2 regions of the Streptomyces changanensis genome follow, and region 2 is predicted to be linked to the other one. Evidence: riboswitches for the same ligand, from Rfam matches in the RefSeq annotation. Region 2 holds a riboswitch; the other holds the start of a gene.

Region 1 (7,258 bases), 3.3 Mb from region 2:
GCCGCGCCGCCCCGAGCGCTGACCCGCCGGGATCCGGAAGCCCGAGTCGACCCGTCGGACGTCGGACGTCGGACGGGCGGGAGGCGGGAGTCGGACGTCGTGCGGCCGGGATTCGGGAGTTGGGGCCGGACGTCGGACGTCGGGAGTCGGGAGTCGGACATCGGGGGTCGGGTGGCCAGGAGCCGGGGGCCGGGGCCGGCCCGGGCACGCCCGCCCGGGTGGCCGCGCCCGGCGCTCCGGGGCCCGGCACGGAGTGCAGCAACCCAGCTCAGCGGGGGAATCGACCCCGGTCCGCCGGGGTACGCGGCGTTCGTCCCGTACCACGAGGAGCGTGAGCCATATGGAGGAGACCGCAACGCCGTCGCCGGTGACGGCGGCGCCCGACGGCCTGACCGAGCTGCCGAACCTGAGCAGCCTGACGGAGCTGGCCGGGCTTCTGGAGCGGCACGGCTCGCTCTACGTCCGCTGGTCGCGAGGCCCCGCGGAGGACATGAGGAGCAGCCGCAGCGTCGACCACCTGACCGGGATCACCATGCCCGGCCTGTCGGCGAACCCCCTGGCGGTCGAGGCGTGGTGGGGCGACCGCGCCGTCCGCCTCTGGGTGGCGCGCCGCCTCTACGACTACTGCCACCTCCGTCAGGAGCGCAACGGCGACGTGCGCCCCTGGGCGCTGCGGGGCAGGGAGGTGGGGCGGGGCCCGGACAACGAACCGCTGGTGCGGGACGTGGAGCCGGTGTGCTGGATCGACCTCGCGGTCATCGAGGAAGCCCAGGAGGAGGTCGCGGCGCAGCGGCGCCCGTGGGGGCCTATGCGCCGCGAGCCGTGAGGGCCGGCAGGACGCGTGAGAGCCGGCAGGACGCATGAGGGCGGAAGAGACGCGTGAGGGCGGGGGCGGCCCGGCATGACGGCCGGACCGCCCCCGCCCGTGTCGCCGCCTCGTCGGCGGAACGCCGTCCCGCGGTCAGCGGGCCGGGGTGCGGTCGCCGGCGCCGGCGGCCTCGTACAGGTCCCGGTCCGCCAGGATCAGGGAGCGCTCGCGCACGCAGTCGGCGTGGACGACCACCTCGCTCGGGTCGAGGCCGTCGATCGCCTCCTGGACGGCCTGCAGGGCGGGGCCGTACCGGCGCAGCCGGCGCAGCGCCCCCGCCTTGCGGAACAGCGCCTCGGGCCCGAGCCCCCCGGCGAAGGCCGGGGCCTCCAACAGCCGTAGCATGCGGTCCGCCTGGTCGGGCAGGTCCTCCCCGAGCCACAGGCCGTGCAGCAGGGCGTGGACCACCTTGTCGTCGTCGCCCGCCCGGGCCACGACGGAGTCCAGCAGCGGCAGGCCCTCGGTGCGCGAGCGGCCCAGCAGGGCGAAGACGCGCATCGCGTCGCTGTACGGGTCGAGGTCCGGCAGCTCGCGGGGGCCGCGGCCGAAGAACTCCTCGATGGCGGCGCACCGGAAGTCGTACCGGAGCGTGGTGAGGAAGCAGTGCCACAGCGCGCGGCCGTACGCGTCGCCGGGGTCGACCGACGCCACATGCGCGTCGCTGAGGAAGAGGAGGGCGCTGCGGCCCGCCGCCCGGGCCCGCCAGGAGAGGTCGCCCGTCACCCGCGCCGACTCCTCCCAGGACGCCGAGCCCCGGGCGAGCCACAGGGCGGCTTCCCGCGTCCAGTCGCGCCCGGAGTCGATCTCCTCCGCGACGCGGGCGCGCACCATCACCCAGCCCCGCTCGCGCAGGGCCGGGTCCTCGGAGGCCAGCGCCCGTTCCACGGCCTCCGCCGCCCGGGGCAGCCGCCACAGTCCGACCGCGGCCCGCTCGGAGACGGGGGTCCACTGCGGCGCGAGCGCGGCGACCTCCTTCGAGGTCCGCTCCACTCCGGGGTCTCGGTCCATGTCCATGGGGCCCTTCCTGCGCCGTGCGGAGGGCGGGTCGGGGTGCGAGACGGCCCCGACCCGCCCTGGCGCATGCGATTCAACCGGTCAGCGGACGTCGAACTCGGCCGGGTCGGGGCCGAGCCGCTTGCCCTCGTCGAGGGCGGCGAACGCCGCCATGTCCTCGGCGTCCAGCTCGAAGTCGAAGACGTCGATGTTCTCCCGGATGCGCGACGGCGTCACGGACTTCGGGATGACGACGTTGCCGAGCTGCAGGTGCCAGCGCAGCACGACCTGCGCCGGGCTGCGGCCGTGCTTGCGGGCGATGGCGGCGACGGCCGGCACCTCCAGCAGGCCCTTGCCCTGCCCGAGCGGCGACCAGGCCTCGGTGGCGATCTCGTGGCGGGCGTGGAAGGCGCGGGAATCGGCCTGCGCGAGCTGCGGGTGCAGCTCGATCTGGTTGACGGCCGGGACCACGGAGGTGGCGTCGATCAGCCGCTCCAGGTGTTCGGGCAGGAAGTTCGACACGCCGATGGCGCGGGCGCGCCCGTCGGCGAGGATCTTCTCGAACGCCTTGTACGTGTCGACGTACGCGTCCAGCGCCGGCACGGGCCAGTGGACGAGGTACAGGTCCACGTAGTCGAGGCCCAGCCGCTCCAGGGAGGCGTCGAAGGCGCGGAGCGTGGAGTCGTGGCCCTGCTCGCTGTTCCACAGCTTGGTGGTGACGAACAGCTCCTCGCGGGGGATGCCCGAGGAGGCGATGGCCTGCCCGGTGCCGCGCTCGTTCTCGTAGACCGCGGCGGTGTCGACGCTCCGGTAACCGGCTTCCAGGGCGGTGCCCACGGCGCTCGCCGCCTCGTCGTCCGGGACCTGCCAGACGCCGAAGCCGAGCTGCGGCATGGAGACACCGTTGTTCAGGATGAGGGAGGGGACCTTGCTCACGGGCGGTCGATCCTTACGTCGTCATCGGTCGGTACATCCGGGGATCAACGATCACACCCGGTGACGCATTCCCGGATCGATGATTTCCATGTCGGCCGGCCGGGCGGTCCCGCCGCCGTGGCCGGCGGCCACGGGGCGAACGCCCTGCGGGTGGGGTCCAGCAGGGCCCGGACGGCGGGACGGGGGGCGTTACGCCGGACGAGCGTCGGCGTGTCGGCGTCGTCGACCACCGCGCGCGGGCCGGTGCCCGGGGGCATGCAAGCGCACGGATGGGCGGCCGCGTCACGCAGGGTGACGCGGCCGCCGCTCGGCCGAGGGGGTGCCCGGGCGGGGCCACGGCGACGAGCCGCTCGCCGGTCAGCAGCCGCGACCCGAGGTCCCGGCACCGCCGCCGGGACGCCGACGAGCGCAGGATCGACGCCCCCGGTGCGCACGGCTCCACGAGCCGGTCCGACGCGCGACGCTTCCGGTGTGGCCGCGTCGCGGCTCGAGGACGACGCGGTCGCGGCATACCCGCCGGGGGAGCGGAGGGCGGACCGGGAGGCGATCCGCCGACTGTCGGAGGGGGTGCTCGCGCCCGCCGGCGCTCCACTCCGCACTGCCGCGCCCGACGCTGGTGAGCGGGGACCCCGCCCATCAGCGCCCGACGCTGGTGAGCGGGGACCCCGCCCATCTCCACCCCGCCCGCCGACGGCTCGGACGTGCGGGCGCGGATCGTCCGCCGCCAGGCCGGCGGCAGTCGGCCGCGAGTCCTCGACCGACCGGCGTTCCCCCGACCGCCATCGCCGGTCCGGACGCCCGGGGCACGCGCCCCTCGGGGGTGGGCGCCCGGCAGGGGCGCCGTACCGGGTGTACGGCCGATCGGGTGGGCGCGCCCGGGCCCCGGCCGCCGGGCGCGCGGGAGCGGGGGCCCGACGGGGCTACGCTCACCGGCGACTCGGGAGGTCACATGGTCGACAGGGTGATCGGGCGCGCGGCCCGTGCCGGTGTGCTGGTTCTGGTGTGTGTCGGGGGAGCGGCCGCCTGCGGTTCGTCCGCCGAGCCGGGGGACCCGCCGGCGTCGCCGTCGAGCAGCCTCCTGCCCGAGTCGCCGACCGCCACGCCGCCGGGTACGCCGTCGTCGCCGTACGCGAGCCGGACGGGCCACTACCAGGTGCCCCAGGTGCCGCAACCGCCCACTGACCGGGGCGCGACGACGACGGACCCCGGGGTCGCGCCCACCCAGACGATCGTCAGCCCCGATCCGAAGACCCCCGGGCCCAAGACCCCCGGTCCCGAGAGCCCCGGCGTCGAAGTCCCGCCCGACGCCCCGTGAGCGGGGCCCCGGCGGAGCAACCCCTCGCCAAGGGCCGGGCGGGCGGCGGCGACACGTCGGGCACCGCGCTCGTCAAGGCCCTCGTGGCGCAGGCGTCGCTCGTCGCGGCCCTCATGTTCTACCTCGGCGCGATCTACACGGGACGCTTCTACGGGTACTTCCACCTGGGGCCCGCGTCCCTCGACTTCGCCTTCTCCCACCTGGCGCTGCAGAGCCTGCACCTGCTCCGCCTGGAGGTCCTGACCGTCGGCGCGGTCCTGGTGGTGGTCCTGTTGTTCGCGCGGGCCGGAGCTCGCGAGCGGCCGCCGGTCAGGGCCGCCGCGACGGTCCTCGCGTGGCTGGCGCGCCTCCACCTGGTGTTCGCGGTCGCCGGTCTGGTGCTGCTGGTCCTGTGGCAGCGGATCCAGCCCTACGGCTGGGTCGCGCCGCTCACCCTCGCCGTGGGCCTCCTGCTGGGGCAGAGCCCGACCGTGCGGGGCGGACGCCCGGAGGGCCTGTGGGGCAGGGCCGTACCGGTCTTCGCCGCGCTGCTCCTGCTGTTCTGGACCCTCACGCTCGTGGCCGGGCACCTCGGTGAGCGGGACGCCCGGGACCGTGCGCGCACCGTGCGCCGGTGGCCCGCCGTCGTCGTCCTGAGCACCCAGCGGCTGGCCATCGCCTCACCGGCGGTCACCTACCAGCACCTCGGCGCCGACCTCCCGCACCGCCACCGCTACACGGGACTGCGCCTCCTCCTCGAACGCGCGGGCCGCTACTACGTCGTGCCCCTGGACTGGCAGCGCAGGACGGATCCGATCTACGTCCTGAAGGAGAGCGAGAACACCTGGATCGCTCTCATGCCCGGAGTACAGCCCTCACGCTGAACCCGATCGGAGGCGGGAGGGATCCGCTCCCGGGGCACGGAAGCGTACGGAGGCGCACGCGCCGGGCGTTCCGGTACGGGGCGTTCCGATGCGGGGCGTTCCGATGCGACCGGCCCCGGGCCGCGTCCCGTGCCGGGGAGCGACGGACCGGCTGGAATCGAACGAGGTCGGGGGCGCACGTGGGTGACCGGTATTCACCCGTGCATCGAGACCCAGATCGCAGGCTGCGGCGACGCCGCGCGGACGGCCGCAATCGGAAGGGGTGATTCCGCCGCGAATCTCCCTGTTCACAGGGGGTTTCAGGCCACCTCGCCCCGCCCGGAAACACCCGGAATGTCAGGAAGGTGTGCGCGGTGAGGAGTCTCACAAAAAGCCGAATCTGTTCGAACTTTCGGCTCGACATGGGTCAAGATCCGTGACGACGACAAGCCCTCGCCGCCGTGGCGGGGCGGTCCGGGCGGACGCCGAGTCCTGCCGCTGCCCGGATGACTGAGTCGACGGTATGTGAATCGGCAGGAGTGGAGGACCCAGCAGTACGGGACGTGTGCACCACGGCCGTCCCTTGGGGTGAAGCCGCGTCAGCGGCCGGGCAACTTCGCCAGCCCGAACCCGACAGGTCATCCTTCGCAGGCGGATGACGAAGGGTTGCGCATGACCGCGCAGATGAATGTCCCGTCCGTGCTGTCCCGGACCGGTACGGTCTCGGCTCTCACCATCGCCGCAGTCTGCGGCTCGCTCCTGGCCCCCGGTGTCGCCCCGCAAGCGGAGGCCGCGGCTCCCGCGCCCGCCGTCAAGGCGCTCAACGTGGCGGCCTCGAAGAAGGGCTCCCCGTACAAGTACGGCGCCGTCGGCCCGAAGCGGTTCGACTGCTCCGGGCTCACGCTCTACGCCTACAAGCAGGCCGGCAAGACGCTGCCGCGCACCGCGCAGCAGCAGTACAACAAGACCCGGCACATCTCGGCCGCCGGCCGCCAGAAGGGCGACCTGGTGTTCTTCCACTCCGGTGGGCGGGTCTACCACGTCGGCATCTACGCCGGCAGCAACAAGATCTGGCACTCCCCGAAGGCCGGTTCGGTGGTGAAGCAGGAGCGGATCTGGTCCAAGGCGGTCTACTACGGCCGCGTGCGCTGACGGACACCGTCGGCGCGGGGTGCCGGGACGGCGACGCGTCCCGGCACCCCTGCCGTGCCCGCCGCGCGGGGGCCGCTCAGTCGAGGACGACGCAGGCGGCGGCCGGCACCTCCAGGGCGCCCGCCAGGTGTGGCGTCCCGGTCTGCGGGTCCACGTCGAACCACGTCACGTCGCCGGACCACTCGTTGGCCACGTACAGCCGGCGGCCCGGGGCGTCGAGCACCACGTCGCGCGGCCAGACGCCGCCGCAGCCCACGCTCCCCGTGACGCGGGGCTTCTCCGCCCCGTCCTCCAGGGAGAGCGTGAGCAGCCTGTCGCTGCCGCGCACCGCCACCCACAGGAAGCGCCCGTCCGCCGCGACGCTGACGACCGACGGGTGCAGCCGGCCGCCCTCCGGAGCCGGGTCGGTGTCCACGGCGACTTCCGCGAGTGGCTCCAGCACTCCTGACGCACTGTCCCACCGGCACACCGTCAGCTGCGGTGTCAGCTCGTGCAGGACGTAGACGACCTCGCCGTCCGGGTGGAAGGCGAGGTGCCGCGGCCCCGAACCCGCCCGCAGCGCCGTCTCCCCGTGCACCCGCAGCCCGCCGGTGTCCGGGTCGGGCGCGCAGACCCGCACCGAGTCCGTGCCCAGGTCCACACCGAGCACCCACCGGCCGCCCGGGACCCCGACGACCTGATGGGCGTGCGGCGCCTCCTGCCGGCCCGGGTCCGGGCCGGAGCCGTGGTGCGCGAGGACCACGGGCGGCCCGTCGACGGCGCCGTCGGACGCGAGCGGCAGGCTGCTCACACTCCCGGAGGCGTAGTTCGCGGTCAGCAGTCTGCCGCCGGTGAGCCCCAGGTGGGTCGGCGCGGCGCCGCCCACCCCGACCGGCGGGCCGAGCGGGGTGAGCCGCGGCCCGTCGGCCCGGAAGGCGGTCACCGCGCCCGGGTCCGTCTCGCTCACCGCGTACAGCACCCCGGCCCGCCGGTCGAGGGCGAGCCACGCCGGGTTCGGCGCGGTGTCGACCACCGCGACCGGGGTCAGCGCCCCGTCCGCGGGGTCCACGGCCGCGACGGTGATGCCGCGGCCACCCCCCGAGGTGTACGAACCGATGTACGCCCACCGCCCGGAGCCCCGCCCACCACCCGGCCCCGCGCCTGGCGCGTCGT
Region 2 (7,258 bases):
TCCTCGCCGTGGACGTCCACACGCCCGGCCAGGGCAACCTCCTCGGCCTCGCCGAGCGGCAGGGGCTGACGAACGTCCGCGTCGCCAACGGCGACGCGATCATCCTGCTGCGCGAGATGCTGCCGCCCGCCGCGCTCGCCGGCGTCCGCGTGTACTTCCCGGACCCGTGGCCGAAGAAGCGCCACCACAAGCGGCGGCTGATCCAGCCGGAGTTCCTGAGCCTCCTCGCGCCCCGCATGGCGCCCGGTGCCGTGCTGCACTGCGCGACGGACTGGGAGCCGTACGCGGAGCAGATGCTGGAGGTGCTCACCGCCCACCCCGACTTCGAGAACACCGCCCCCGACGGCGGGTACGCGCCCCGGCCCGACTTCCGGCCGCTGACCCGGTTCGAGGGGCAGGGCCTGGACAAGGGCCACGTCGTGCACGACCTCCTCTTCGCCCGCGTCCCGACCGCCCGCCCGGCCTGACGGCCACGGTCGCCCGCCCCACCTGACGGCCCTACCTGACCGCTCAGCCTGACCGCCCCACCTGACCGCTCCGGCGGACGCCCGCGGCGTAGCCCCCACGACCGGACGCGCCCGCGACGGGACGGTCGCAGGGCGCCCCGGCGGGGCGGCCCCAGCAGGCTCGCGGCGAGACCGCTCCGGTGGGAGGGTCGCAGCGAGGCCCCCGCGGCGGGTCGTCCGCAGCGTGGGTCCCACGTCCGGACGCCCGCGGCGTGGCACCCCCGGCGGGACGGCCGCAGGGCGGCAGGGGCCCACGCCGGGCGCCCGGTCCGACGGCCGCAGGGCGCCCGGGGCGGGCCGCGACGGCAGGGGGCCAGCCGGCCGTCCGGCCCGCCGGGCCCGGCCCGACCGTCCACAGACGGTCGCGGAGTGTCGGCGGGGCCGTCTAGGGTCGGCCGGGTGTCCCAGACGCCCGCGCACCGCCCCGCACCGCCGCACACCCGGCCGGCCGGCCCCGCCCAGCCGGCCATCCCGACGTACCACCCACGGCCGTCCTTCGACGCCGTACCGGACCGGGCGCGCTGGCGGTACAAGCCCCGGCGCGCGTTCTGGCGCAGCAGGGCGGTGCGCGCCTCCGCCGTGATCCTCGTGCTCGCCCTGTGCGCCCTGGTGATCCTGGCCCTGGTGCGCGAGCAGACGGGCACGACGGGCTTCCTGGTGGGCCTCGGGCTGGCGCTGCTGCCGGTTCCGCTGCTGATGGCGGCGTTCCGCTGGCTGGACCGGGTGGAGCCGGGTCCGTGGAGGAACCTGCTGTTCTCGTTCGCCTGGGGGGCGTTCGCCGCGGCCCTCGTCGCGATCGTCGCCAACACCTTCGCGACCCGGTGGATAGCCACCGCGACCGCCGACCCGACATCGGCCGACACGCTCGGTGCGACCGTCGTCGCCCCCGTCGTGGAGGAGAGCGCCAAGGCCGCCGCGATCCTGCTGGTCTTCCTCTTCCGCAGACGTGACTTCACGGGCCTGGTCGACGGGGTGGTGATCGCCGGGTTCACGGCGACCGGCTTCGCCTTCACGGAGAACATCCTCTACCTGGGCAGCGCCTTCGGCGAGGACCAGGAGTTCGGCACCTCCGGCATCGGGTCGGTGACGGCGGCGACGTTCTTCGTACGGGTGGTGATGTCGCCGTTCGCGCATCCGCTGTTCACGGTGCTGACCGGCATCGGGTTCGGGATCGCCGCGATGACGGCCCGCCGCCGCAGAATGGCGCGGGTGGTGCTGCCGGTGCTGGGGCTGGCCCTGGCGATGGGCGTGCACGCGCTGTGGAACGGCTCGACGACGTTCGGCCCGTGGGGGTTCGTCGCCGTGTACGGGGCGTTCATGCTGCCGGCGCTCGGGCTGCTGACGTGGCTCGCGGTCTGGACCCGCCAGCGGGAGCTGCGCACCATAGCCGCCGAGCTGCCGGCGTACGCGGCGGCCGGCTGGCTCACCGCGGACGAGCCGCTCGCGCTGTCCTCGATGCGGGCGCGGTCCCTGGCGCGGGACTACGCGGCCCGCGCGTACGGCCCGGCGGCGGCCCGGTCGGTGGGCGAGTACGAGGCGTTCGCGACGACGCTGGCGTTCCTGCGCCACCGGGCGCGGCGGGGCGCGGCGGACCGGGACTTCACCGCGCGCGAGCAGGAGCTGCTGCACCACATGTGGCAGCGGAAGGCGACGGCCGGCCCGGCGCTGACGTTCGCCGCCCGCGCGACCGGCCGCGTGTGGACCCCGCCGCCGCACCGCGACTACGCGGGGTACAACCCGTACCGGTACTGAGCGCGGGCGGGGCGAGCCGGGCCGGACGGGCCTTGCATGACGGGGCGGGACCGGCCGGGCGGGGAAGACCGGCAGCCCTGGCGTCGGGGGGTGTGCCGCCAAGGCTGCCGGGATCGATGGACCGCCGGACGTCAGGCGGGCGGTGCGCACGCCGTACCGCCCGTACCGTCGGTCGGTACGCCACGTCGGACCGCCCGTACCGCCCTACCGCCCGTACCGTCGGTCGGGACGCGCACCCGGCGGGCCGCCGCCTCGAGCGGGCCGCCGCCTCGAGCGGGCCGCCGCCTCGAGCGGGCCGCCGCCTCGAGCGGGCCGCCGCCTCGAGCGGGGACGGGGTCAGACGGTGAGGCCCTTGCCGCGGAGCCAGGCCAGCGGGTCGATGCCGCCGCCGGAGGGCGTGTGGACCTCCAGGTGCAGGTGCGGCCCGGTGACGTTGCCCGTGGCGCCGACGCGGCCGATGGTCTCGCCGGTGCCGACGCTCTGCCCGGCGCTGACGGTCATCGAGGAGAGGTGGCAGTACCAGACCTCCGTACCGTCCGCGAGCTCCAGGACGACCCGGTAGCCGTACGCGCCGGACCAGCCGGCCGACTTCACGGTGCCGCTGTGGACGGCGTTGGCCGGGGTGCCCGTGGGGGCGGCCAGGTCGAGGCCCGTGTGGTAGCCGGAGGACCACATGGAGCCGGCCTGGCCGTACGTCGAGGTGATCGTGTACGAGGAGGTCGGCAGGGCGTAGCTCGCGGCGAGCTTGGCCAGGCGCTCGGCCTCCGCCTTGGCGGCGGCCGCGGCCTCGGCGCGCTCGCGCTTCTCCTGCTCGGCCTTCGCCTCGGCCTTCGCCTTGGCCTGGGCGGTGGCCTGCTGGGCGGCGGCCTCGGCGGCGGCCTTCTCGGCGGCCGCCTTCTCCGCGGCGGCCCGGGATTCGGCGTCGGCGGCCGCCTGCTGCTGCTCGGCCTGCTGGAGGATGCGGGCGCGCAGGGCCTCGCCCGCGTCGGAACCGCCCTGCGCCTCCTGGCCACCGGGCGAGGCCGACGACAGCGTGGCGAGGGGCGCGAGGTCGGCGGCGGCGACGTCCTGCGGGTCGGCGGCGGCCTCGGCGGCGGCGCCGGCGTCCGTGGTGTCGTCGGCGATCAGGGCGCCGACGCCGGGCAGCGAGGAAGCGTCCGGGAGGCCGACGTCCGGGAGGGATATGGCGACCCGGGGCTTGTCCTGAGCGGTGGCCATGCCGCCCGCGCCGACGGCGGCGATGACGCCGACGCCGAGGACGGTGGAGCTGCGGGCGAGGCCGCCGCGCTGCTTGACGACGCGGTGGCGGCCGCGGACCGGACGGACGGAGTCCTCGGTGGGGTTCCACTCGACGTCGGCCGCGGGGGCGGCGGTGCCGGCGAAGCCCTGTCCGACCGGCTGGCCGGTGGTGTCGTACGCGCCGAAGGGGGCTTCGGGGGCAGGCCTGTTGGACGCCACGGGGGCGCTCTCCTTTCCTTCCTTCTCGCCTACCGGGTTAGCTGACGGGTTCGGAGCAGGAAGGTCTCCTACGGGCCGGAATGCAGCCCGATTCACCCCAGGTGTGGTGGGTCCCCGGTTCCCTCGCGGGATTCGGCGCATGCGCACGGTGCCGCCTCTGCGACGGCTGGTACGACCGCGCTGCGTTATCGAACGTTAATAGACGCACGGGTCGTATTCCAAGCCGTTGCCGGGTATTCGTGAGGGCCGACGACAGGCACCAAGTCCCCTATAGGCAGACATTTCCCGGCGAATTGACACCGCGTCAAGGGGTTCGAGACCCCTCCGACCGACCACGACTTTCTGACGGTTTGTCAATTGTTATCGCCGAGAGCTGTCCTCCCCTCACGGAGCGTGCCCGTCGGGGCGGGCGACCGCGAGCAGTGCCATGTCGTCGTCCGCCCCGCCGCCCGTGTACCGCCGCACGTCGTCGACCAGCCCGTCCAGCAGCTCCCCCGGCGCCGGGAAGGTCCGCCCCTCCAGCCAGGCGGCCGGGTCGTAGAACATGCCCGCCGCGTCCCGCGCCTCGGTGAGGCCGTCCGTGTGGAAGAGCAGTGTCGCCCCCGGCGGGAACGGCGCCGTGTACGCGCGGTCCGGCCAGGTGCCCAGCTCCCCCATGCCCAGCGGCAGCGCCGGCTCCGGCGGCTCCAGCACGGCCACGCGGCCGTCCGCACCCAACAGCAGCGGTTCGGGGTGGCCCCGGTTCACCACCCGTACCGTCCCGTCGCCGCGCGGGACCTCGGCGAGCACCGCCGTCGTGAACCCCTCCACCGCGTCCAGGCCGTCCCGCCGGGTCCCCTCCCGGGCGAGCGCCCGCTCCAGCCGCTGCGCCACCGCCTCCAGCGAGCTCTCCTGCTCGGCGGCCTCGCGGAACGCCCCGATGACGATCGCCACGGCCTCCACCGCGCCCAGGCCCTTGCCCCGCACGTCCCCCACGACGAGCCGGACCCCGTACGGGGTGTCCTGCACGGCGAACAGGTCCCCGCCGATGGACGCGTCGGCCTGCGCGGCCTCGTAACGCGCGGCCACCCGCAGTCCGCCGATGCGTTCGGCGGGCACCGGCAGCACCGCCCGCTGCGCCGTCTCCGCGATCACCCGCGCCGAGGCGAGCCGCTCGCCGCTGCGCCGTACGAGCCGGTTGATGAGCAGGGCGAGCCCGCCGACGGTGACCACGGTCAGCAGCTCGGTCAGCGTGGGAACCCGGGGGAAGGGCTTCTCGACCAGGTGCGGCGCGATCACGGCCAGGACGGCGCACAGCGCGACGACGAGGGTCGCGCGCCGGGTGTAGAGGGGTGCGGCGATGAGCGGCGCGGCGACGAAGAAGGGGACGCCCGTGAAGGGCGGCGGGGTCGCGATGTCGTACGCCACGCCCCCGACGAGCAGCAGCCCGGGAAGCCCCCGCACGATCCGCCGGACCACCCCACCGGTCTCGGCCCGACCTGACTCGACCTGACCGGCCTCGACCCGATCCCGCTCGGCACGGCCGTGGCCGTGGGGCACCGGGCCGGCACCGCCGCCGTGGGGCACCGGGGCACCGCGGCCACCCCGGCCGGCGGCGCCGTCGCGCGCGTCGTCACCGGCCCGCTCGTCGCCGCCCTCGCCGTACTCCGCTCGCTGCCCCACCACCCCAGGCTGGCCGCAGCCGCCCTCCCCGGCGACCCGCGGTCGGCCGACCGGGCGAGGCGGCGGCCACATCCCGGGAGCCGCGCCATCGACCGCCCGACCGGCCATCCGACCATCCGACCATCCGGCCGACCGTCCGCCGACCGACGTCGCCCGGCCGCTGTTCGACCGCCCGACAGCCCGACCGGGAAAACGCCGAAGGCCCGGTGCTGTAAGCACCGGGCCTTCGGTTTCAGTAGCGGGGACAGGATTTGAACCTGCGACCTCTGGGTTATGAGCCCAGCGAGCTACCGAGCTGCTCCACCCCGCGTCGTTGAACACAACCTTACGCCATCCCGGGGGGTGCCGTTGACCATTTCGCGCCTTCAGCGCCAGAAAGCTGAAGAAATTCCCGGTTCGCCGGCGACGAGGCCCCCGACAGCGGGCCATCACCGGCCCCGGAGCGGGTCCGGAACGGCCTCGAAAGGGAGCGCGGCGCCCCCGGACGCACGAATGCCCCGGCCGGAAGGAACCGGCCGGGGCACCAGACCCCGTGACGAGCCGCGGAGGCTCGCGACTGGTAGGCCCTGTGGGACTCGAACCCACAACCAACGGATTAAAAGTCCGCTGCTCTGCCAATTGAGCTAAGGGCCCTCGACGGGTCATCCCCGAGCATAGCCCGCCGGGACCGGTGAGCCGATCGGGTATCGGCACAACACCCTCGTACGGCCCGTCCCGGAACCGGGACGGGCCCGTACGCGGCACACGAGGTGTCGCGTACGGGCCCGTCGGGCGCCCTACGGGGCGTCAGCCGTTGCGCTTCCAGCGGGGCTTGTCGTCGCGGCGCCCGAAGGAGGAGCCGGAGCCGGAGCCGGTGTTCGAGCCGCCGCGGTGGTCGTCACGGCGACCGTACGGGCGCTCGTGGCCGCCGGAGCGGAAGCCGCCGCCCGCGGGGCGGTCGTCCCGACGGTCGCGGTTGAACGGACGGTCGCTGCCGCGGTGACCGCCGGTGGGGCGGTCGTCACGACGGTCGTCGCGGCGGAAGCCACCGGCCGGGCGGTCGTTGTCACGACGGAAGCCACCGGACGCCGGACGGTCGTTGTCACGGCGGAAACCACCCGAGGCCGGACGGTCGTTGTCACGGCGGAAGCCACCGGACGCCGGACGGTCGTTGTCCCGGCGGAAACCACCCGAGGCCGGACGGTCGTTGTCCCGACGGAAACCGCCGCGGTCGTTGTCCCGGCGCTCGAAGGAGCGGCCACCGCGGTCGTCACGGTCGCGGTTGAAGCCGCCCCGGTCGTCGCGGCGGTCGTTGTCGCGGCGGAAGCCACCCGACGGGCGGTCGTTGTCGCGGCGGAACCCGCCACGGTCGTTGTCCCGGCGGTCGTCGCGGCGGTAGCCACCCCGGTCCTCGCGGTCGCGGCGCTCGAAGTTGCCCCGCTCGTCGCGGCGGTCCCGGCGCTCGTACGAGGACGAGCGGTCGTCGCGGGAGTCCCGCTCGGGCTGGGCCGGTACGGCGGCGACGGCGGCCTGCACCTCGGCCTCGGCGGCCTCGGTCACCTCGGCGACGGCGGCCTCCGGGTCCTCGCCCCGCTCGCGCGCGGCGCGGGCGACCAGACGGTCGGCCTCCTCGCGGAGCTCGGCGGCGCGGCGCTGCATGCGCTCCAGCTGCTGGGCGAGGTCGGCCGCCTCGCGCTCGGCCTGCTTGGCGGCGTTGTTCGCGGAGTCGGCCTGCACCTCGGTCAGGGACCGGGCACCGGTGATCTCGGCGACCTCCGGGTCGAACGCCCCGGCGCCGCCCACGATGTGGCGCGTGGCGTCGACGCCCGCGTCCTCCATGAGGCGGAAGATCTGGCGGCGCTGGTGCGGCAGGGCCAGCGAGACGACGACGCCGGACTTGC

The links. Region 2 has a riboswitch for cyclic di-AMP ahead of NRO40_RS14045 (M23 family metallopeptidase). Riboswitches for the same ligand answer to the same signal wherever they lie in the genome.
Region 1: it holds a riboswitch for cyclic di-AMP, as region 2 does, so the genes downstream of both, NRO40_RS28295 (C40 family peptidase) here and NRO40_RS14045 (M23 family metallopeptidase) in region 2, are expected to answer to the same signal.

Annotation. Positions count from the first base shown of each region.
Region 1 covers NZ_CP102332.1:6,443,833-6,451,090, forward strand. Annotated here, with positions in the region: gene NRO40_RS28270 (DUF6098 family protein) at 341-826, shown strand; gene NRO40_RS28275 (hypothetical protein) at 962-1,882, opposite strand; gene NRO40_RS28280 (aldo/keto reductase) at 1,964-2,797, opposite strand; gene NRO40_RS28285 (hypothetical protein) at 3,747-4,112, shown strand; gene NRO40_RS28290 (hypothetical protein) at 4,109-4,975, shown strand; cyclic di-AMP (ydaO/yuaA leader) riboswitch at 5,461-5,623, shown strand; gene NRO40_RS28295 (C40 family peptidase) at 5,627-6,106, shown strand; gene NRO40_RS28300 (lactonase family protein) at 6,183-7,202, opposite strand.
Region 2 covers NZ_CP102332.1:3,186,745-3,194,002, forward strand. Annotated here, with positions in the region: gene trmB (tRNA (guanosine(46)-N7)-methyltransferase TrmB) at 1-467, shown strand, start outside; gene NRO40_RS14040 (PrsW family intramembrane metalloprotease) at 906-2,258, shown strand; gene NRO40_RS14045 (M23 family metallopeptidase) at 2,595-3,716, opposite strand; cyclic di-AMP (ydaO/yuaA leader) riboswitch at 3,728-3,864, opposite strand; gene NRO40_RS14050 (PP2C family protein-serine/threonine phosphatase) at 4,101-5,378, opposite strand; tRNA gene NRO40_RS14055 (tRNA-Met) at 5,615-5,688, opposite strand; tRNA gene NRO40_RS14060 (tRNA-Lys) at 5,936-6,011, opposite strand; gene NRO40_RS14065 (DEAD/DEAH box helicase) at 6,165-7,258, opposite strand, start outside.